3 regions of the Nonomuraea terrae genome follow, and region 3 is predicted to be linked to each of the others. Evidence: riboswitches for the same ligand, from Rfam matches in the RefSeq annotation. Region 3 holds a riboswitch; each other region holds the start of a gene.
What was found. Region 3 has a riboswitch for cyclic di-AMP ahead of ACIBP6_RS04900 (glycoside hydrolase family 25 protein). Riboswitches for the same ligand answer to the same signal wherever they lie in the genome.

Region 1 (7,321 bases), 580 kb from region 3:
GGGTACGACACCAGCTCCACCGTCGCCCCCCACGGCGTCCGGCAGTAGACGAACCGGTTGTGCTCGCCCGCCTCCGGCCCCGGCAGCGGGACCGGCTCCGACAGCGCCGTCCCGCCCGCCCCGGTCACCCGGCGCAGCGCCTCGTCCACGTCGTCGACGTACAGGGCGACGTGCTGCCAGCCCAGGTCGCACGGCACGGCCGGATCGGCCTGACGCGGCCCGGAGAACTCGAACAGCTCGATCCCGGGGCCGTTCGGCAGGCGCAGCATGCGCACGGCGACCTCCTCGGTTCCCTGCGGGACGCCCAGCCGCCGCTCGGTCGCCCAGCCGCCCTTCGGGCCCCGCTCGCGCGGCAGCGTGTCGTAGAGCACCTCCGCCCCGAACGCGCGAGTGAAGAACTCCGTCGCCGCGTCGAGGTCGGGCACGGTCACCCCGATGTGGTCGATGCCGCGTACCGTCATGGGCCGCCTCCAGTTCTCGCCGGGGCGCAGGTCACGCGCGCCCGCCCCGGAGCCTGCCGATCAGGCCCAGGCGGTCCAGGCAGCGGCCCAGACCCAGGGCCATGGAGTCCAGCGGACGGTCCGCCGTCCGCACCGGCATGCGCAGGTGCTCGCGCAGCCGCCGGTTGAGGCCCGGCAGCAGTGCGCCGCCGCCGACCAGGACGACCCCGCGTTCCCCGAGGTCGGCGGCCAGCTCGGCGGGGCAGCGTTCGACGGTCTCCACCGCCACGCGGGCGATGGGCTCGACCGGCTGCGCCGCCGCCTCGCAGAGCCGCCGCACGGCCAGCGGCACCACGTGCTCGCCGCCGGTGTCCCGGTCGCGGGCCCGCACGGGGACGACCTGGCCGTCCAGCGGCTCCGGCTCGGCGCTCGCCCGCATCTTGGCGGCCTCGGCCTCCGACTCGCCGAGGGCCAGCCCGTGCTCGTTCTCGACGAGGCGGGCGATGGCCCGGTCCATGGCCTGCCCCCCGTACGGGACGGACCCGTGGGCCACCACCGCGTCGCCGGAGACCACCGCGACACGCGTGGCGTCGCGGCCGATGTCGATCACCATCTGCCCGGCGTGCTCGCCGGCCGCCACGCCCGCGCCGAGCGCCGCGGCCAGCGCGTGCGGCACCAGCACGACGTTCCTGGCCTCGGCCTCGTAGGCCATGTCGTGCAGCGCCGCCCGGTCGATCGGTGTGGAGTCGCCGGGCAGCGCCATGACCAGGCGCGGGCGGGCGAACCGGAGCCGGTGCACCTTGCGCATGAGGTGCCGGATCAGGACGCGCGCCAGCTCGACGTCGGCCGGCAGGCCGCCGCTGACCGGCCAGCGCGTCTGGCCGCGGGCGTCGTCGACGGCCTCGGCGCCGTACGCGATGACCTTGCCCGTACGGCCGTCGAGCAGCACGGCCGAGGGCTCGTCGAGCACGATGCCTTTGCCTTTGGCGTAGATCCGGGTACGCGCCGCCCCCAGGTCCACCGCCAGGTCGCGGCCGAGGATACTCATTGTCCGAAATGGGGCTTGTGCGTCATGCGTCCTTTCTTTCCGGCGCTTTCCCAACACAACACCAGGAACGACGCGCATCCCCTTTACCCGCACACCGCCGCCCGCGTACGGTGCGATCGCGGAGGTGGCGACCATGCTGGACTACGACCTGGAGGCCGCGCGCTACGACGAGACCCGGGGCGGGCTCCCGCGCGCCAGGGCCGCCGCCGAGGCCGTGCACGGCCTGGTCGGCGGGGTCGCCGACGGCGGCACCCTGCTCGACGTCGCCTGCGGCACCGGGCTGGTGAGCGCGCAGCTGGCCGCGCGGGGGCTGCGCGTGCTCGGGGTGGACGCCTCGGCCGGGATGGCGCGTATCGCGGCCGGTCGGGTCGGCGTGGCGCTGGGCGACGCCCGGCGGCTTCCCGTACGCGACGGCGCGGTGGAAGCGGTCACCACGATCTGGCTGCTGCACCTGCTCGACGACGCCCGGCCGGTGATCGCCGAGGCGGGGCGGGTGCTGCGGCACGGGGGAGTGTTCGTGACGACCGTGGACAAACGGGCTTCCCACGGGCCTGGGGGGCGGCCGGATCCGTCCGACCGGGCCGGGACGGTCGTCGCCGAGGCGGCGCGGCACGGGCTGCGGGCGAGCGGTGAGGCCACGTTCACGGGGCACGGTCAGGGCGGCGCCGGGCCGGATCCGGTCTTCCGTCTGCTGGCCTTCCGCCGGGTCTTAACGCGCGGCTCCGGCATGAAGCGGCCGGGCACGCCGAGCCAGCCGCTTCGTCTCCCTCAGTAGTAGTAGCCGTAGTGGTCGCGGTCGCGGCGGCGACGCCGACGGTAGCGGTACCAGTCGCGCTCACGGCGGCGGCGACGGCGTCTTCGAGGAGGAGGAAGTGCGAAAAGCTCGGCGTACATGTACGCCTCCTCTCTGATCTCCGCACTCGCCCGTGGCGATTGCGGCTCCATGTCCATCCTCTGCACCGCCGCAGGAAGGCGTCCAGGTGAGCGGTCCCGAACTGGGCGATCCGATGCGGGCCACATTCCCGGACGTGACCGGGTCCGCGCGACGACACCCTTCCGCAGGCTGTCGGATTACTACCGATTTGCGGTAATAAGCCCGTTTGATGGCGATCGCGGCGGTACGCGGGCGGGCTCGTCCGTCTGGGAGGCCGGTTTCGCGCCGTACGCCATGCCGTGCGAAGCTGTGAGTGTCCCCAACAGCTTGGAGGTCCTCATGGCGGATACACCGGAGCCGGAAGTCAGCGAAACTCCCGAGGACGAGATGAAGCGCAGGTTCCGCGAGGCACTGGAGCGCAAGCGCAACCAGAACGCGAGCGGCGGCGCAGGTGGCAGGGGCGGCGACGCGTCCAAGATCCACGGGGCGCACGGTCCGGCCGCGAGTAAAAGATCGTTCAGGCGCAAGAGCGGCGGCTGAGGCCCGAATTCACCGGGGGTGCGGCGAGTCCGCGCCCCCTTTCCTTTTGTCCCATTAGGTAGATCTTCTTCCGATTCATGACGATTCGTTTGCCTGTGTCGTGATCAATGGTTAAAGTCTTACGCACTACCAGCCGGTGACCTTGTCCTTACCCAAAGGGACGACCGGCTGGCGCCGAATCCCGGACGTTCCGGGAACCGGGGACCCACCATCTGGGGTGAATCCGGCCGCCGCGCCGGTAGGGCATCTCCACGTCCGAACCCGTCAGCTAACCCGGTAGGCGTGATGGAGAGGACACACCATTTCATGCATCACCGCGTCGTACCCCCAGGCCACGTAGTGACGGCCGACCGCTGAGCGGTCCCCTTCCCCAGGCTCGAACCTTGCGCTCCGCGCAGCATCCCCACTTCAGGCGTTCTGCCCTGCTGCGCGCTTCCCGATAAAGCGCAATTCCCCCGTCTCCTCGTGAAGGGTTCTACCTTTTCATGACTGCTCGATCCGGCATGCGCTCCTTCGCCCTGCTCACCGCCTCCGGCCTCTGCGCCGCACTGACCTTCTCGGGCACGGCCGCCGCCCACGCCGACACGTGCGACACGGGCGACACGCCCGAGAAGATCCTGCTCAAGGGCTCCACCACCGCGTCGTACTTCTGGGACGACGCCTCCGGCCGCGCCGGCGACACCGGCCTGCCCGCCAGCGGCAAGCCCATGCAGAAGGGCATGGCCGCCAGCCCGAGCTGGCCGCTGATGACCGAGGGCTACGTGATCTACAAGGGCAAGAAGATGCCGTTCTTCGTCGGAGACCGCGGTCCCGGCGAGCCCTCCAGCCGCGGCATCATGCTGGACCTCGACGGCAAGACCTTCGCCGAGCTGACCGGCGGCCGGTTCAACCCGAACACGCTGTACGTCAACGGCAACGGCGGGCTCGGCCACATCAAGATCGACTACGTCATCACCAAGTGGGGCCCCGGCCTGGGCAAGAAGAACCACCCGGTGCCGTTCTCCACCCGCGCCTGGGCCGAGCGCGACAACAACCCGGCCAAGCCGCCGAAGCCCGAGCCCACGGCGACCCCCACGGCGACCCCCACGACGACTCCTGCCGGCACCCCCGCGGCGACGGGCTGACGGCTTTACGCACGCGCACCAGAATGTCATTCTGGTGCGCGTGACCACCCGCGTACCCGCCAACGGCATCGACATCGCCTACGAGAGCTTCGGCTCCCCCGACGGCCGGCCCCTGCTCCTCGTCATGGGGCTCGGCGCGCAGCTCATCCAATGGGACGAAGAGTTCTGCCGGCTCCTGGCCGAGCAGGGACACCACGTCGTCCGGTTCGACAACCGCGACGCCGGTCTGTCCACGCACTTCCACGACGCGGGCGTGCCTGCCCGCAGCGAGCCCGCGCCGTACCTGCTGGACGACATGGCCGACGACACCGCAGGGCTCATGGACGCCCTCGGCTGGGCCCGCGCCCACGTGGTGGGCGCCTCGATGGGCGGCATGATCGCCCAGACGCTCGCCATCCGCCACCCCGAGCGGGTGCTGAGCCTGACCTCGATCATGTCCACGCCCGGCCCCGGCGTCGCCCCGCCCACGGAGGCCGCGATGGGGGCGCTGCTGTCCCGGCCGCCGTCCGACCGCGACGGCGTCATGGACCAGTCGGTGGTGACCTGGTCGGTCATCGGGTCGCCCGGCTACGAGCTGGACCGGGAGCTGATCAGGGCGCGGGCCGGGCTGGCCTACGACCGTTGCTTCGACCCGGCGGGCACCGGCCGTCAGCTGGCCGCCATCAACGCCTCGGGCGACCGTACCGAGGCGCTGGCGAAGGTTCGGGTGCCCGCGCTGGTGCTGCACGGCGAGGAGGACCCGCTCGTCCCGGTGGCCGGCGGGCGCGCCACGGCTGCGGCCATCCCCGGCGCCCGGCTGGTGACGTATCCGGGGATGGGCCACGACCTGCCCCGAGCGCTGTGGCCGGACATCGTGGCCGAGATCACCAAACTCACCAAGGGCTGATCCACCGGGTGGCCCGTCCGCCGATGGGCGGGCCACCCTCCCCCGTCAGACCTCCAGCTTCTCCTCGATGCCCCGCAGTTGGTGGCGGGCCATCGCCAGGTTGGCGCGGTTGCGGTCGAGGGCCAGGTACAGGAAGAGCCCCTTGCCGCCACGCCCCGAGATGGGGCGGATGATGTGGTACTGGCCGCCCAGCGTGATGAGGATGTCCTCGATGGCCTCCTTGAGCCCCAGCGAGTCCATCGTGCGGAGCTTGGCCTTGACCACCTCCGTGTTGCCCGCGGCGGCGATCTGCAGGTCGAGATCCTTCGACCCGCCCAGGGTGCCGAGCGCCATGCCGCTGCCGTAGTCGACGATCGCCACGCCGAGCGCACCGTCGATCTGCATCATCTCCTTGAGAGAGACGTCCATGCCGGCCATGTTCTTCCTCGCTTCCTCCGGGCCGCGCCCGGAAAGGGGTCAGTGCTTGCGTTCCGCGACGGCGGCCAGCGCGGCAGCCGTCTTTCTGCCCTCCAGTCGCAGCAGGCCGACGTTCGTGCCGGGCCTGGCGAGGACCGTGAGGACGATGGAGGGGCCGGCGGCGTAGAACGCCACGAAGCCGGCCGTGCCGGAGATGATCGTCTCCTCGAACGACCCCCGGCTGGTCATGGCCAGCATCCGCCGGCTCATCGCGATCAGCGCCGCCGACAGCGCCGCCGCCTTCTCGCCCGTCTCCTCGTCGAGGTCGCAGGCGATCTGGAGGCCGTCCACGGTGCAGGCGACGCTCCCGGTCACGTCAGGTGTGCGCTCACGCAGGAGCGCCATCTCCTCCAGAACCTCTTGTCGTTGCTCCACTCGTGGCCTCCTCCTGAGTGAGGGGAACCTCACGACAGCTCCTCGAGCGCCTTTTTCAGCCGCATCAGCAGCGCCAGATCGGTTGGATCGCCCGTCACCGGCGGGCCCAGGGACTGGGCCGGTGCCGCTTCTGGGTCGTGTGGGGGACGCGCGGTGGCCGCCTGCCGCGCCGTCCGCTTGGGCAGCCCGCCCTCGGCCGCCTCGGGTTCGGCGGCGACCGCTGCGCCGCCGGCCTTCCGGCCCGTTCCCGTACGCCGTTCCGCGGGCGGCGGGCGCGACGGCTCCGGCGGCTCCAGCAGGCCCGCCGCGGCGAGCCGCCGGACGGCCAGCAGCACCGGATAGCACGGCCGGCCGATCTGCCTGGCCAGCTCCATCGGCGTCGCCTTGCCGTCGGAGCGGACGACGACCTCCCACTGGATCCGGCTCAGCGTCACGCCGTGCCCGGGCAGCCGCGGCGACGGGCGTACGGGCAGGGTGTCCACGTCCGCGGCCGGCCAGGTCTGGGCCAGTTGCGCCCGCCGTCGCGCGCACTCCCGCACCAGCCCCGCCACGTCGAAGAACCACTGCCCGCCCAGCCAGTGCCGTTCCCCGGGCCGGAACTTCGGCCGGGACCCGGTGGCCGGCAGCAGGAAGAAGGCGGCGTCCAGCACCACCGAGAGCACCGCGTACTGCAGCTCGCCGGCCGTGACGGGCCCCTCGGCGAGCAGCCGCTCGAAGCCGCCCTCGGCCTGCAGGGCGCGCAACTTCGTCTCGCTCATCAGGCCGCGCGTCGCCAGCAGCCGCTCGACGCCGGGCGTCTGGGCGCACTCCATGTACGTCACGCGGCCGTCGTCCAGGTAGACGGTGCCGTTCCTGCCGATCCGCAGCGCGCCCGTGGAGTGCTCGCGCGCGAGCGAGGCGAGGAGTGTGTCCAGCTGCGTCATGGGTCACGTCGTCAAGCGGCTTGAGATGGACTGGAGCCGGTGCCGCGCCAGCGCGATGTTCGATCGGTCCAGGTCAAGGCGTACGTACAGGACGAGCGGGCCTTCGAAGACGGTCTCCATCAGCCGCAGCAGGTGGTGGCCCTTGTCCGTGGTGACCAGCATGTCGTCGATGCGTACGACGTCGCCCGGGCACGTGCGCGCCAGGCCGTCGGTCGTGGCGCGCAGGGCCTCGGTCAGGGCGGCGGCGGACCGATCCGCGTCCATGCCCGACGAGTTGCTGAACGCCACCGCCATGCCGCTGGTGTGGTCCACCAGCATGGCGTCCAACGCCCCCGGTATGGCCATGACCTCTGCCAGGCAGCTGTCGACTCCGAGCACGTCTCCTCCCTCTCCCGTACGGAACGGGGACAGCGTAGAGGGAGGAAATTGCACCTGATGTGGCCAGAAAAACTGGCGTTAATCTTTTATACGGCTAAGGCGTAGAAAAACACCTCTGCTATGGATAAGTGTGCGATATGCGAAGAATTCTCACTTATGAGTAATCAGTCCGGTGACAGCGCGTAACTCTGGTGATCTACTCAGAGGCGTCGTTCGGCAGCAACGCCCTCTCGTCGGGCTTGTGGACCAGCACGTTCGCCACGTACGACTTCACCGC
Region 2 (7,321 bases), on a different contig from region 3:
AGCGGCACCGAATTGCCGCCCGCGGCGTACACAGATCCACACCGATCCACACGGATCGTCCACCGGACGCCTGCTGCGAGGCCGGCGTGGGGACACCTGCCCCGCGCATCTCAGATGCCGCGCCCGTATCTGTTACGCAATCATCCTATGTCGGGTCGCAAAGGATGGCCAAGCGGTCTCGCTACGCCCTGAGCACAACACGCGACGCACCGCACATCGCGGCGCCGCATTGCCGTGTACGCCGGTGCTCTCTTAATGTGCCATCCGGTCAGCCCGGTTACCGAACCCGTCCGCATGATGAGACGGCTGTCCCCATGGGTCAGGAGTTTCGCTACTGTCCTGCCGTTGCCGCTGGTTACCAATCGAACCAATGCGCACCGCACGCCGGGGAAGCGGCATTGTTATGAGGCGTACTCAGGTTATGCCGCGACATCCGCGCCCGGTTTTCGCCGGGGTGCGTACGGATCGCGGGTTAAGCGCCACAACGCCGGAAGATCGCCGCAGGGGGGTTAACCGCGCCGGTGTTTTCCGCGATGGCCCGTTCCAGTGGGCGCGGCACCCGCCTGCGGCGCGCCAATGTCGTCGGCGAGGGACATTGGGTGCCCGGGGTGAGGCCCCCGTGCGTACGTGAATGCGCGGCATTCGAACGCACGGGGCACGACACCTCGCATATGCGAGGGCCTGGCCGGTGAATCGGCGCTGACGCCGGAACACCTGCCCAAAACGCCCGCATATGGGTGGGTCTTGAGATCGTCATCCCCAGACGTCCCGAAATCTGGAACGCCAAGAGAAGGATCATGCGCTTATGGCGGTCGCCGGGGTCCGAGGCGAGCATCATAAGCGCATGGTCGGCCGACCGACTCCTTAGTGAGCCTGCTCGTACTTCTCCACGATGGTGGAGGCGATACGGCCGCGCTCGCTGACCTGCAGGCCGTGATTCTTGGCCCACTGCCTGATCTCGGAGCTCTTCTCCCGGGTCATCGCGCGACTGCCGCCGCGGCCACGCCGGCGCGTGGATACGGTGCCCGCCCTGCGCGCATGCTGCACGAAAGGCGTGAGCGCGTCCCTCAGCTTCTTCGCGTTTAGGTCGCTGAGGTCAATCTCATAGGAGGAGCCGTCAATAGCGAAGCTGACCGTCTCATTGGCCTCGCCCCCATCGAGGTCATCGATGAGAATCTCCTGGATCTGCTTGGCCATCTACGCAATCCTTTCGCGGAGCATTGTTTCATTCGCCTGCCCAAACATATACCCGGAAAGGCGTGGAGACAATTCAGCGCTACGGGATTCGGCTGACTGGCCGATCAGTTCTGGCTCTCCGGCTGATCCTCGCGGTTTCGCCGGCCGCCCAGGGCCTCGGACCGGACCAACTTCACTACGCCAAAGATGAAGGCGCCGCCCACCACCGCCGGGGGGATGAGCGCTGACAATACGTCTGTTAGGGCTTCCATTCGTCCTCGGCCTCCACGGCTAGCGGGGTTTCGGGGCGCTTTAAGCGCTGGCAGCGGGGTCACGGAGAGCCCGGCTCCCCCATGACAGCAGGCGACAACCACCCGCAACCGACCATAGCGGCACACACTCGCCCTGCGCGCGCAGGGGCGCCAACATCCGGCAAGCCGGACGCCCCATAGCCTAATGCCAGTCTCTCCAGGGTCCTTACCGGATCAAGCGAAAATTTTGCGAAAAGGCATCCGTGCAGGTACGGAAGGTCTCACCGAAGATCTTTCACCACACGTGTTCCGGCCAGCCGGTCGTGCGGCCCCCGCTCGAGCGGCTTGTCGATCAGGATGAGCAACCCGACGCCGAACAGCAGCATTCCCGCCACCAGATTCACCACCGGAATGCCCATCAGCATGGCAGGAGCGGGATAGACCAGCGCCCGTTTGAGCAGAGACCGGGACGGTAGATCCCGGGGCTCCAGGCGAATCCGCATGATCGCCTTACCGAAGGTGCGCCCGCGCCGCGAATGGGCCCACCAGTCGTAGCCGGCATAAGCGGCGCCGGCCGCTGCCCATGAGAACACACCCGGCAGTCTCCCGCCGAGCATCTCGGACATCCCGACAGTCCGGAAGATGCCCCACAGGGCGATGAACAGAATGTAATAGAAGACGCCGAAGACGAGCGCTTCAATGAGCCGGGCGGCGAGGCGTTCCCACCATTCCGCGGGCGCCGGGCCCGATGGGGGCGTGCCGGCCATAACTCCCACCTCGCGTCATCGGCGGCTCGGATCCCCCCATTTTGGTACGGTCACCCGGACAAAACATAGGGGCCGGCACGAAGCCGGCCCCCTGTTTTACGCCCGCGAAGACTACTTGATCTTCACCACGACAGTCTTGCCGAACTTGTCGGCGAGCGTCTGCTGCAGCGGCTTGTCCCACAGCATGGACAGCCCGTTGAGGCCGCACACGAGCGGAGCCAGGATGATGCCGAACGGCAGCAGCATCAGGATGTAGGCGCCCCAGGTCGCCAGGCCGCGCTTGAGCGCGGCGTCGGTGGGCACGCCACCGGCCGGCATCGGCTGGCCGACCTGCACGACCTTGATGCCCAGGACCATCTTGCCGAGCGTCTGGCCCTTCATCTTGTGCATGAGGAAGTCGTAGCCGACGTAGATGGCCGTCACGAGAACGGCCACGATGATGCCGACCACGAACGACGACATACCCGACATGGTGCCGGTCGTCGAGTCGTAGGTGGCCAGCAGGATGCCGCCTATGACGACCATGACGACGAACAGCACGATGCCGAACAGGATGCCGTCGATGATCCGCGCCACCCAGCGCTGCCACCACTCGGCCAGCGGCGCCGGGGCTCCGGGCGGCTGCACGCCGATCGGGCCGTAACCGGGCTGCCCGTAGGGCGTCTGGCCGTAAGGCGCCTGACCGTACGCGGGCTGCTGCGGCTGGCCGTAGCCCTGGCCGTACTGCTGGTCGTAGCCGGGCTGGCCGTACTGCGGCTGACCGTAGCCGGGCTGGGACTGCGGCTGCTGCCCGTACTGGGGCTGCTGGCCGTGAGCCTGCTGGCCGTAGCCCTGCTGACCGTAGTCGGGTTGCGACTGCGGCTGCTGGCCGTACTGCGGCTGGGCGAAGCCCGGTTGCGACTGCTGCTGGCCGTAGTCGGGCTGCTGCCCGTACTGGGGCTGCTGGCCGGACTGCGGCTGCTGACCGTAACCCTGCTGACCCTGCTGGGCCTGCTGGCCGTAGTCGGGCTGGCTGTACTGCTGCTGCCCGTAATCGGGTTGCGACTGCGGCTGCTGCCCGTACTGCTGCTGCCCGTAATCGGGTTGCGACTGCGGCTGCTGCCCGTACTGCTGCTGCCCGTAGTCGGATTGGGACTGGGGCTGCTGGCCATATTGCTGCCCGTAGCCGGGCTGGGCCTGCGGCTGCTGCCCGTACTGGGGCTGCTGGGCGTGAGCCTGCTGGCCGTAGCCCTGCTGGCCGTAATCGGGCTGGCCGTATTCGGGCTGGCCGTATTCGGGCTGGCCGTAGCCCTGCTGCTGACCGTAGTCAGGCTGGGCCTGCTGGCCGTAGCCCTGTTGACCATAGCCCTGCTGGCCGTAGTCGGGCTGGGCCTGCGACTGCTGCCCGTAGTCGGGCTGCTGGCCGTACTGGGGTTGCTGGCCGTAGGGAGGCTGACCCTGCTGGGGCTGGCCGTAGCCTTGCTGTCCGTAGGGGGGTTGCTGCCCGTAGGCATCGTCCACCCGGTAGCCGACCACAGTCGCGTCCGGGTCGGGCTCGCCAGGATGGCGGCCCGGGTTCTGCTGCCCGTAGGGGCCGGGTGCAGAATTTTCGCCGGATTCGTTCTGCGGATACGGCGGCTGTCCGGTGCTCACCGTGTCACCTCGCTTCAAGTGCGCATGTGGCACGTGTCAGGACACATGCCTGTGCTGCCCAACGTATCGACATAGGTATCAACAATCACCTTTCCATGTGGTCAGCGTCCGCGTCACCCGATGGGAGATGCAGCAGCATGCGGGTGTTGTCCAGGGTGTTCGGCTTCACGTGCTCCAGATCGAGGAACTCCGCAACACCCTCGTCGTACGAGGCCAGGAGTTCGGCGTACACCTCGGGTGAGACCGGCGTGCCCTGTATCCGGCGAAAGCCGTGTCTGGCGAAGAAGTCGACCTCAAAAGTCAGACAGAATACACGCCTCAGCCCCAGATCCTTCGCCTGCTGTATCAGCGCCGAGACGATGCGGTGGCCGATGCCCATGCCCCGGCACGCGGGGTCCACGGCGACGGTGCGGACCTCGGCGAGGTCCTCCCACAGCACATGGAGCGCGCCGCATCCGACGACCTGCCCGCCCCGCTCGGCCACCCAGAACTCCTGTACGTCCTCGTACAGCGTCACCGTGGCCTTCTCCAGGAGCCGCGGCCCCGCGCCCGCGTAGGTGTCGACGAGGCGCCTGATCGTCCGCACGTCGGGGGTACGGGCGCGCCGGACCACCACCGCGGTCTCGGACAACGTCGGTTCGGCCACCTGCTCCATGGCTCTCCAGCGTACAGATGTCATTACGGCTCAGCCTTAACTCCCATGTCCCGCCCCATCTTGTTACATCTTGTGGCCAGGTGGACACGCGCCCGGACCCCAATCGTCGGGCACCGAAGCGTGACAATCAGGGCAAAATGCCCGTTGTGCACGGGAGTACACGCCTTCACCTCGCGACTCTCCAGCGGTGAAAGGCCGACGAAGTCGGCAGTTCCGGTTGAGCACGAACCCGGAGTGCATTAGTGTCCAGCGACGATGTTCCCCGTGTGTCCCCACACGCGGGAGACACGCCCAATCCCCGCGAGGGGAGCCGGGGACCCGCCGGTGGCCTCCCCAGAACGCCACCACAAGGGGTGAATCCGAGATCGCTCGGTAGGGCTGCTCCGGCCCGAACCCGTCAGCTAACCCGGTAGGCGTCTACGAGAGGAGCTTGGTTGGTGAAGCGCTTGCGCGAGCGCCAAGGCAGACACGCCCGTCCGTCCGTACGCGGGCGGAGATCACGCTTTCTCGGTGTGGTGAGTCTCACAGTCGCCGCGACGCTGCTCGCCGTCCCCGTCGGTTCGGCCTCCGCCGACCCCAAGCCCTCCCTCCAGGACCTGGCCGACCAGGTCGAGAAGATGCACACCGATATCGAGACGCTGGCCGAGCAGTACAACGGCCAGCGCGAGAAGCTCAAGACCGCGCGCAAGGCCGCCGAGGCCGCGCAGAAGACGCTGGCCACCAGCGAGGCCGATCTCGCCGCCAAGCGCGCCAAGGCCATCGCCCTGGCCCAGAACGCCTACATCACCGGCGGCCTGAGCCGGGCCCTGACCTTCACCTCCGCCGAGGACCCCGAGAAGTTCCTCGACCAGGCCGCCACCACGTACGCGCTGGAGCAGCAGCAGGGCGAGGAGGTCACCCAGCTCCTCAAGGCCATGGACGCGGCCGAGCGGGCACGGGCCGGCGCCAAGACGCGCATCGAAGAGGTCGAGAAACTGGTCTCCGACATCGACACCAAGCGCGACAAGATCACCAAACTGGTCACCAAGATCGAGAGCAACCTCTTCCAGCGGGCGCTCGGCGAAGCCGGCCGGCCCGGCACCCGGGCCACCCGCGTCAACCTGCCGGTCCCGGGCGACGGCAAGGCCGCCGCCGCCGCGCGCTGGGCGCTGACGCAGCAGCTCAAGCCGTACGTGTGGGGCGCCGAGGGGCCCAGCTCGTACGACTGCTCCGGGCTGGTGATGGCGGCCTACCGGCAGGTGGGCATCGCACTGCCGCACTACACCGGCAGCCAGTGGACGTCCGGCAGGCACATCGACCGCTCTGAGCTGCGCGCCGGTGACCTGGTGTTCTTCTACAACGACCTGCACCACGTCGGCATCTACCTCGGCGGCGGCATGATGGTGCACGCGCCGCGGACCGGTGACGTCGTCCGCATCGCCGCGATCGAGGGCCGGCCGTACGCGGGGGCCGTACGCATCGCGGACTGAGCGGGCTCAGATGAGCTGACGGCGGGCCGCCCAGGCCACGGCCTCGATCGCCGTGGCCACGCCGATGCGGTCGCAGATGGCGCGCAGCCGCCGGCGTACGGTGCGGCCGCTGATGTCGAGCCGCCTGCCCACCCGGTCGACGGTGACCCCCTTGGCCAGCTCCGCCAGCAGAGCGAGATCCGCCTCGCTCAGCTCGATGCCTTCCGTGAGCACATCCATCGGGAGCCCTCCCCCAACAGCCGCGGGCCGAAATCGATCCCGCTGACGGTAAACGCATCGTAGAAAGGTGGTCAAGCATAACAATCACCATGCGTGACGATCACCATTGACATGACCCGATATATGTGACCTACTCGCGATATGTCGGCACTGATCGGTCCGCGATGAACGACGTCAACACCCCTCCCGTCACTCCCGAGGACGCCCTGGGTTTCGATCCGTTCGATCCGGAATTTCTCCGTGATCCATATGTCCGATATCGGGAGATGAGCGAGCACGGCCCTCTCTTCCGTACGCGTGCCGGTCTGCTCGTCGCCACCACGCACGAGCTCTGCACCGTTCTGCTGCGCGATCCCCGTTTCGGCCGCGGCTCAGGCCCGATGCGGGCCACAGGTGAGCCCGCCCAGTCGTTCCTGTGGATGGACCCGCCCGACCACACGAGGCTCCGCGGCCTGGTCAGCCGCGCCTTCACCCCCCGCATGCTGGAACGGCTGCGCCCGCGCATCGAGGCGATCACCGCCGACCTGGTGAGCTCGCTGCCGGAGGAGGCCGAGCTCGTGTCGGGCCTGGCGTACCCGCTGCCGGTCATGGTGATCAGCGAGATGCTCGGCGTGCCGCAGGAGGACCACCTGCGCTTCCGCGGCTGGAGCGAGAGCCTCGCCCGCGGCCTCGACCCGATCCTGACGGACGACCTCGCGGCGCAGAGCGGACGGGCGGCGCAGGAGTTCCGCGACTACTTCCGCGAGCTCATCGCGATCAGGCGTGAGCGCCCCGGCGACGACCTGCTGAGCGCCCTGACCCAGGTGAGCGAGCTGACCGAGGGCGAGCTGCTGGCGACCTGCGTGCTACTGCTCGTGGCCGGTCACGAGACGACCGTCAACCTCATCGCGAACGGCGTGCTCAACCTGACCCGCCACGGGCTGCTGAAGCACGCCGCCGAGCATCCCAAGCAGGTGGTCGAGGAGGTGCTGAGGTACGACCCGCCGGTGCAGCTCACCGCCCGCCAGGCGCTGCGGGACGTGGAGCTGGGCGGCGTACCGGTGCCCGCGGGCACGCGGGTGATGGCGTTGATCGGCGCGGCCAACCGCGACCCGGCGGTCTTCTCCGACCCCGACCGCTTCGACGTGACCCGCGACCCGGGCCGCCACCTGG
Region 3 (7,321 bases):
GGCCGCCCGCGCGACCCTGGGCGCCTATCCGGCCAGGACGGACACCCGGCGGCTGCAGCGCGTCGCCGACCTCATGCTCGACCTGAAGTATCTGCGCGAGCGGCTGGACGTGAAGACGTTCGCCGCGGCGGGCTGAGGGGTCACGCCTCCACGAGGGCGGGGACGCCGGTCAGCGCGGGCAGGAACGGCACTGGCCAGTCGTCCTCGCGGTACTTCGACTTCGCGCTCGGGGCCATGCTGCGCGGCTTCGCCGCGCTCTGAACGCCCTCAGGATCGGGGGCGCAGGGCGAGCAGCGCGACGTCGTCCATCACGTCGTTGCGCATGCGGCCGAGGATCTCGGTGCAGAACACCGGCAGCGGCAGGCCGGCCAGCGCGGCGGCGTGCCGGCTCAGGCGGCTCATGCCCTCGTCGAGAGACTCCTCGCGGTTCTCGATGAGACCGTCGGTGTAGAGCAGGACGGTGCCGCCCGGCGGGATGGGCGCGACGGCGTCGGTCCGCTCCATGGCCAGGCCGGTGCCGAGCAGCAGGCCCTCGGCCCCCTCCAGGAAGACCGCGCCGCCGTCGTCGCCGACCAGCAGCGGCGGCGGATGCCCGGCGCTGGTCCAGCGCAGCCGCCATCGTCCCCGCTCGCACCGCTCGGCCAGCGCCAGCACCAGCGTGGCCATCAGGTCGCCGGCGATGTACGGCAGCGCCTCGTCGAGCCGGGCGACCACCCGGCTGGGTGACGTGCGCTCGGCCCAGGCCATCGTGCGCAGCATGTTGCGGATCTGCGACATGTCGGCCGCGGCCTGCAGGTCGTGGCCCGTCACGTCGCCGATGACGAGCGCGGTCAGGCCGCCGGGCAGCGGGAACGCGTCGTACCAGTCGCCGCCGACGCGGGAGCCGCGCGGCGCGGGCTGGTAGCGGGCGGCCATCTCCAGCTCCTCGATCGCGGGCAGCGGGCTGATCAGGTGGCGCTGCATGGTCTCGGCGATGCGGCGCTGCACCTCGTACATGTCGGCGTTGTCCACGGACAGCCCGGCGCGGCCCGCGATGTCGTCGATCAGCGACAGGTCCGGCATGTCGAAGTCGGGAGTGGGCGCGCACCGGGCGAGCGAGATCGCGCCCAGTACGCGGCGCGGGGTGCGCAGCGGCGCGATGACCACCGAAGTGGGCCTGATGTGGTCGAACAGCCTGCGCTGGAAGACGCAGAACGGTGACCCGTCGCGACTCGCCAGGTCGTGCCCGGTGAGCAGGACCGAGGGGCTGCCGCGCAGCACCCGGGCCATCGGCGAGTGGGAGAGCTCGTCCGATGCGGGCAGCACCCCCTCCCACTGCCTCGCAATGGCGTTGTCCTCCCTGTTGCCGGAGACGATCGAGACCCTGCGCAGCTCGCCGCCGGGGCCGAGCAGGTCGATCACCGCCCAGTCGGCCAGCCGGGGCACCACCAGCCGGGTGAGCCGCCGCAGTGCCTCCTCCTTGTCCAGGGTGGAGGCCAGCACGGTGCTGATCTCGGCCATCAGTGACAGCCGTCCGGCCAGTTCCTCGAGCACGGACAGGTGGGCCGCCTGCTCCTGTTCGATCGCCTTGTGCCGGCGCAGGTCGTAGAAGAGCACGACCGCCCCCAGGCGGCCGTCCAGCTGGATCGCCGCCCCCATCAGGCCGAGGGGTATGAGCTCCCCGTCGCCCCGGACGAACCACGTCTCCTCGGTGTGCACGCTGTCGGCCATCTCGAGCGCCTGGATCTGCGGGCACTGGCTCCGGGGCAGTTTGCTGCCGTCGGGGTTGCGGTGCAGCAGGTCGTGCGCGTCGGCGCCGATCAGCTCGCGGGCGGAACGCCCCAGCACCTGCTCGGCGTACGGGTTGATCATGATGATCCGGCCGCACTCGTCGAGGATGTAGAGGCCCAGGTGCACCCCGTGGAGGAGTGCTCGCATGAGTTCCTGGCTGAGCCCGTACCTCTCCGCAGCGGGAACGGCGTCGCTGGGTTCCATAGTGATCCCACCATCACACCTGTCCGGCCCTGTCCAGCGGGCCATACGGGACCCACGATTTCGCAAAATGTCGGGCGCCTTCACGGACAGGTCAGGCAGTCAACCCATCCGTCACACCCACCCCTTCTGTCCCGTACGAATGGCGCCGCGTCGGCTGAAGGCCGCAAACTTTACCCAGCCCAGAGTCCCGGCATACACGGGGTTTCAGCGCCTTTAAGGCGAAAAAACACGCGATTCCGATACGTACCACTTGCACTCCCTATGGAGAGGTGCATACCTTTTTACCTATTCGCGGCAAAGGTCAGATGACCTCTCGTCGCTTCGTTGACAGGACCGTACGCCGCTCCCAGATCGGGAGCCGTGCGGCCGCCGAATCCGCCTCTCGCGGAACCGGGGACCCACCTTTCTGGGGTGAATCGGACACCAGCCGCACGCTGCGCCCGTAGGGCACTTCCAAGCCCGAACCCGTCAGCTAACCCGGTAGGCGGCATGGAAGCTAGGAGTCAATGCCCTCATGCTCGTCCCCCGTACCCTGAAGAGTCGCCTCGATCTGCCCGTCAAGCGTGTCGGCCTCGCCGTCGGCGGCGCCGTCCTGGCGGCGTCCACCGCCTTCGCCGCCCTGCCCGGCGCCGCGCAGGCCGCGCAGGTCACGCCCGCCGACCGCGCTCCGGCGCCCGCCGCCGAGGCCGGGCCCCTCACCTACGGTCTCGACGTCTCGCACTACCAGCCCACCTACGACTGGGCCGACAGCTCCGCGCAGTTCGGCATCATCAAGGCCACCGAGGGCACCGACTTCGTCGACTCCTCCTTCGCCAGGCACTGGCGCGAGCTCGGCAAGAAGGGCATCGTCCGCGGGGCCTACCACTTCGCCCACCCGGGCAACGACGCCGTCAGCGAGGCCAAGCACTTCCTGTCCGTGGTGAACTCGCAGCCCGCCAAGGCCGGCGACCTGCTGGTGCTCGACCTGGAGAGCGCCGACGGCCAGTCCGTCGACGAGGTCAACGCCTGGGCCAAGACCTGGCTGGGGTACGTGAAGGAGAAGACCGGGATCACCCCGATGTTCTACAGCGGCTGGAACTTCGCCGACACCTACGGCAAGGGCCTGTCGGAGTACCCGCTGTGGGTCGCGCACTACAGCAAGGCCAGGGGCCAGGTGAGCCCGCCCGCCGACTGGAAGTCGTGGACGATCCACCAGTACACCGACTCCCCCATCGACCAGAACGTCTCCGCGCTGACCGTGAACCAGCTGCGTGACCTGGGCCGCCGTACCGCCTGACCACTTCCCCGCATGAGCGCGGTCCCCGCGGCCGCGCCCGGCGGGGCCCCTCCCCGCGCCGACAGCCACGCGCATCGGACGCCGGGGCGGCGGCCCCGTCGGGCCCCTCGCACACCAGGAAGCCACGGCCGTGCGGCCGTGGCTTCCGGTTGTTGGACGTCGGTCGAGCCGCGTCACGCCGGGGCGTAGACCCGGTGGACGAACTCGGCCAGCTTGCTGTCGGGCAGCTCCTTGGCCAGGTCGGACTCGCTGACCATGCCGACGATCCGGTGGTTGTCGATCACCGGCAGGCGCTTGATCTGGTGCTGCTCCATCTTCTGCAGCGCCTCCTCGACGCTGGTGTGAGCCTCCACCCACACCAGCCCGCGGGCCAGCTCGCCCGCCGTGGTCGTGTCGAGGTTCTTGCCCTCGGCACAGCATTTGACCACGATGTCCCGGTCGGTGATGATGCCCTTCAGCCGGTCGTCCTCACCGCAGATCGGCAGCGAGCCGACCGACATGTCGCGCATCATTTCCGACGCCCGGCGCAGGGAGTCGTTCTCGCCGACGCAGGCGGCTCCCTTGTGCATGACGTCCTGGACGGTCTTGCCGACTCCTGAGGTACCCATATCGGCCTCCCGTGGTAGACGAACCGGGTTCACCGCTCCCCTACCCCTCAGATCGAGGCTCAGTAGCGGTCAGCGCCCGTAGGTTCCGACCAATGTGCCCGAGGCCAGCGTGTTGCCGTCGATCGCGCGCCGGAACTCGTCGGCGGAGAAACCGTCGGACAGCCCGGACGGCCGGGTCAGCGCGAAAAGCCGGAAGAAGTAGCGGTGCGGCGCGTCTCCGACGGGCGGATGCGGGCCGCCGTACCCCTGCCCGCCGTAGTCGTTGCGGCCGGCGGCGAACCCCTTGAGGTCGGCGCCTGGGTCGAGCCCCGTCGTGTCGGGCGGGATGCCCGCGACCAGCCAATGGGTGAAGGTGCCCATCGGCGCGTCCGGATCGTCGCACAGCAGCGCCAGCTCGGCCGCGCCGTCGGGCACGCCCTCCCATTCCAGCTCCGGCGACAGGTCCCCGGCCTCGTGGGAGTGCTCGTACGGGATGAGCGTGTGGTCGTTGAAGGCGCTGCTGCGCAGTGTGATGCCAGCCATGCCTGCCCGCTGCCCCTGCTCCCCCGCTCCACACCCGACCCGCGAAGCACCTGGTCAACGGCCAAAGCAGGCGATGCCACCGGATGCCAGCGCCTACCTGGATTTTCCGCGACACGGAGACATGAGCCAGCGAGCCGCCCGGCGCTCGTTGGGATGCTCACTGCTATGACGCTGGAGGAACAGGACCCGGAGCTCGGCCCGGAGCACTCACCGGCGCTCGCGGCGGACGTCCGCGCCGCGCGCGGCCGGTACCGGGAGCTGCTGAAGCGGCTCGACGCCCGGCTCGACGAGCCGGGCCCGCAGGTCTCGACCGTCGCGTACGTGGCGCTCGCCGCCCAGCTCGCGCTCGCCCACGCGGTCGAGCTGGCGTCCCTGCTGCACGGCGAGGACCTGGAGGCGAAGGCGGCCAAGCTCGTGGACGCGGTGTGGGACGGCGTGCGCCTCGACGTCGCGCGGGAGAGCTGCGCCCGCAGCATCCGCGCGAGCTGGTCGGCGAGCCTGGCCGACATGCTGGAGGAGTGCGACCTGGACGAGCAGGTGCCGCCGCGGGCGGTGATGGCGCTGGCGGCGACGCTGGCCGCGGGCCTGGTCCAGGCCCAGGTGGAGCCCGAGCACTGGCCGCTGCGCGAGATGGCGCGGACGGTGACCAAGCAGTCTCTGCAGTCGGCCGTGGCCGGCCGCCGGGACGAGGCGATGGCCCATTGGTTCGCCTCGTTCGGACGTATCCGGCCCCGCTGAACGTTACGGCGCGGAGCGGGCGGGGGTGCTGTCGCGCAGGACGACGCGGGTCGGCATCTCCGCCGACAGCTCCGCGCCCGCCGCCTCGTCCTGCGCCAGCGCGAGCCGCATGGCCCACGTGCCGGCCTCCCGCAGCGGGACGGTTACGGAGGTGAGCGCGGGGACGACGTCGACCGCCGAGGCGATGTCGTCGAACCCCGCCACCCCGATGTCGGCGCCCGGAACGACGCCGGCGTCGCGGAACGCGGTCATGGCGCCGATCGCCATCACGTCGTTGACCGCGAACACCGCCTCCACGTCCTCGAACCCGCGCGCCACCAGCCGCCGTGCCGCCTCGTAACCGCCCTCCCTGGTGAAGCCGGTCTCAATGGCGAGCGGCTCGGGCACGCCGCAGCCACGCAGCCCGGCGAGGAAGCCCTCGTGCCGGTCGCGGGACGTGCGGATCGCGGCGGGCGCCACGAAGACGGCGAAGCGGCGGTAGCCGGCGCCGAGCAGCGCCCGCGCGAGCCGTTCCGCGCCGCCGCGGTTGTCGATGGTGACGGTCGGGAACGGCAGGTCCCGCTGGCTGATCAGCACCACCCGCCCGCCGGCCGTACGGTAGTGGCGCAGCTCCTCCACCAGGGCGTCGCCGGTGCCGGCGCCGTCGACGCGGCTGCCGGCGACGATGATGACGCGCGGACGCTGGCCGCGCAGGGTCCTGACGATCTCCAGCTCGCGTTCGGGCGAGCCCTCGGCCACCGCCATGGTGACGATGAGCCGGTCCGCCTCCGCCGCCCGGCTGACCCCGGCGGCGATGGCGGAGAAGTAGGGGTCGGCCACGTCGCGCACCACCAGCGCGACGGTCCTGGTCGAGCCCTTCGCGATGGCCTGCGCCGACAGGTGCGGCTGGTAGCCGAGCTTGGCCGCCGCCGCCCGCACCCGGGAGGCGTTCTCCGACCTGACGTTGCGCGTGCTGCCGTTGAGCGCGCGCGACGCCGTGGCGATGGAGACGCCGGCCTCCCGGGCGACGTCGTGCAGCGTTGGCGGGGACTTGGGCCCGTCGTGCATGCCGGTCATTGTGGCATCGGCGTCACGCGCCCGCGGCTCCCTCGACGGCGAGCCCCTGCGAGACCCGGAAGTCGTCGATGGTGACGCTGCCGTAGTTGGAGCTGTTGGCGTAGTAGTCGACCTGCGCGACGGCGTCCAGCGGGGCCCGGAAGGCGGCGTCGTCCAGCACGCGCCGGCCGTCGAGGTACAGGTCGAAGTGCTGGTTGACGGTGTCGATGACGGTGGAGACGCGATACCGGCGGCCGGGTTCGTAGGCGCCGAGCGTCTTGGTGGCCGTGCCCTCGTAGGCGACGATCGTGTCCTTGGTGAAGGCGACGCTGACGGCGTTCTGGCCGTTCGTGCCCCTGATGTACGGCACGCCCCACCAGTGGTTGCCGGAGGTGTACGGCTCCTCGCTCATGACGTTCGCCTCGACGGTCACGATGCCGTTCAGAGCGAACGTCCGGGACAGGCTGGTGCTGCCGCTGTCGGCGGTGCGGGAGAGCCTGGCGCTCTTGCCGTCCGGCGTCTCGACGACCTCGACGCTGCCGCCCGCGCTGCTTACCACGAGGCCGTCGCCGCTGGTCAGAGGCCCGGCGGGCAGGTCGTCGAAGGTGTGCTCGGCCACGGTCTCGGCGGTCGGGCCCAGCAGGAGCAGCGAGCCGGCGTCGGTCTCGGTGGCGGGCTCCACGGTGACGCCCGTCCGGGTCGCCGCGAGGTGACCGGCGGCCTCGGCGCGGACCGTGTACCCCTCCCCCATCGGCACGTCCGCCACGGCGAAGCCGCCGTCGGCGCCGCCGGCGGCGGTGGCGAGCGGGCGGTCGCCGTCCAGGACGGTGACGGTGGCGCCGGGCAGCGGCCGGGCGGCCTGGTCGAGGACGCGGCCGGTGATCGAGCCGGCCGTGCTGTTCGGGGTCAGGGTGAGGTCCGCCGTGGTGACGTTGCCGTACCGGACGCGGGCGGTGACGGTCGCCTGGTCGTAGTCGTCCTTGGCGGCCGTCACGGTGACGTCGCCGAAGCGCACGTCCTTGACCGCGTACCGGCCGTCGGGGCCGGTGGTGGCGCTCGCGCCCGCCACGGTCACGGTGGCGCCGGCGACCGGGTTGCCCGACGGGCCGCGCACGGTGCCGATGACCGCCTCGCCCTTCGCACCCCTGGCCGTGGCGTACTCGAAGGC

Region 1: linked by a shared signal. The riboswitch ahead of ACIBP6_RS02170 (hypothetical protein) and the one ahead of ACIBP6_RS04900 (glycoside hydrolase family 25 protein) in region 3 are both predicted to bind cyclic di-AMP.
Region 2: linked by a shared signal. The riboswitch ahead of ACIBP6_RS32430 (C40 family peptidase) and the one ahead of ACIBP6_RS04900 (glycoside hydrolase family 25 protein) in region 3 are both predicted to bind cyclic di-AMP.

Annotation. Positions count from the first base shown of each region.
Region 1 is NZ_JBITLL010000001.1:448,332-455,652, forward strand. It holds gene ACIBP6_RS02145 (VOC family protein) at 1-461, opposite strand, end outside; gene ACIBP6_RS02150 (rod shape-determining protein) at 493-1,488, opposite strand; gene ACIBP6_RS02155 (class I SAM-dependent methyltransferase) at 1,622-2,263, shown strand; gene ACIBP6_RS02160 (hypothetical protein) at 2,257-2,382, opposite strand; gene ACIBP6_RS02165 (DUF5302 domain-containing protein) at 2,702-2,902, shown strand; cyclic di-AMP (ydaO/yuaA leader) riboswitch at 3,065-3,200, shown strand; gene ACIBP6_RS02170 (hypothetical protein) at 3,388-4,026, shown strand; gene ACIBP6_RS02175 (alpha/beta fold hydrolase) at 4,067-4,912, shown strand; gene ACIBP6_RS02180 (hypothetical protein) at 4,958-5,329, opposite strand; gene ACIBP6_RS02185 (roadblock/LC7 domain-containing protein) at 5,369-5,743, opposite strand; gene ACIBP6_RS02190 (hypothetical protein) at 5,773-6,666, opposite strand; gene ACIBP6_RS02195 (roadblock/LC7 domain-containing protein) at 6,670-7,044, opposite strand; gene ACIBP6_RS02200 (DUF4032 domain-containing protein) at 7,241-7,321, opposite strand, start outside.
Region 2 is NZ_JBITLL010000006.1:645,665-652,985, reverse strand. It holds gene ACIBP6_RS32450 (histone-like nucleoid-structuring protein Lsr2) at 865-1,197, opposite strand; gene ACIBP6_RS32445 (RDD family protein) at 1,709-2,194, opposite strand; gene ACIBP6_RS32440 (RDD family protein) at 2,306-3,826, opposite strand; gene ACIBP6_RS32435 (amino-acid N-acetyltransferase) at 3,912-4,481, opposite strand; cyclic di-AMP (ydaO/yuaA leader) riboswitch at 4,760-4,912, shown strand; gene ACIBP6_RS32430 (C40 family peptidase) at 4,994-5,950, shown strand; gene ACIBP6_RS32425 (LuxR C-terminal-related transcriptional regulator) at 5,957-6,169, opposite strand; gene ACIBP6_RS32420 (cytochrome P450) at 6,436-7,321, shown strand, end outside.
Region 3 is NZ_JBITLL010000001.1:1,032,417-1,039,737, reverse strand. It holds gene ACIBP6_RS04910 (ABC transporter substrate-binding protein) at 1-136, shown strand, start outside; gene ACIBP6_RS04905 (SpoIIE family protein phosphatase) at 268-1,974, opposite strand; cyclic di-AMP (ydaO/yuaA leader) riboswitch at 2,332-2,476, shown strand; gene ACIBP6_RS04900 (glycoside hydrolase family 25 protein) at 2,489-3,250, shown strand; gene ACIBP6_RS04895 (CBS domain-containing protein) at 3,424-3,858, opposite strand; gene ACIBP6_RS04890 (YbhB/YbcL family Raf kinase inhibitor-like protein) at 3,928-4,380, opposite strand; gene ACIBP6_RS04885 (hypothetical protein) at 4,546-5,118, shown strand; gene ACIBP6_RS04880 (LacI family DNA-binding transcriptional regulator) at 5,122-6,165, opposite strand; gene ACIBP6_RS04875 (carboxypeptidase regulatory-like domain-containing protein) at 6,188-7,321, opposite strand, start outside.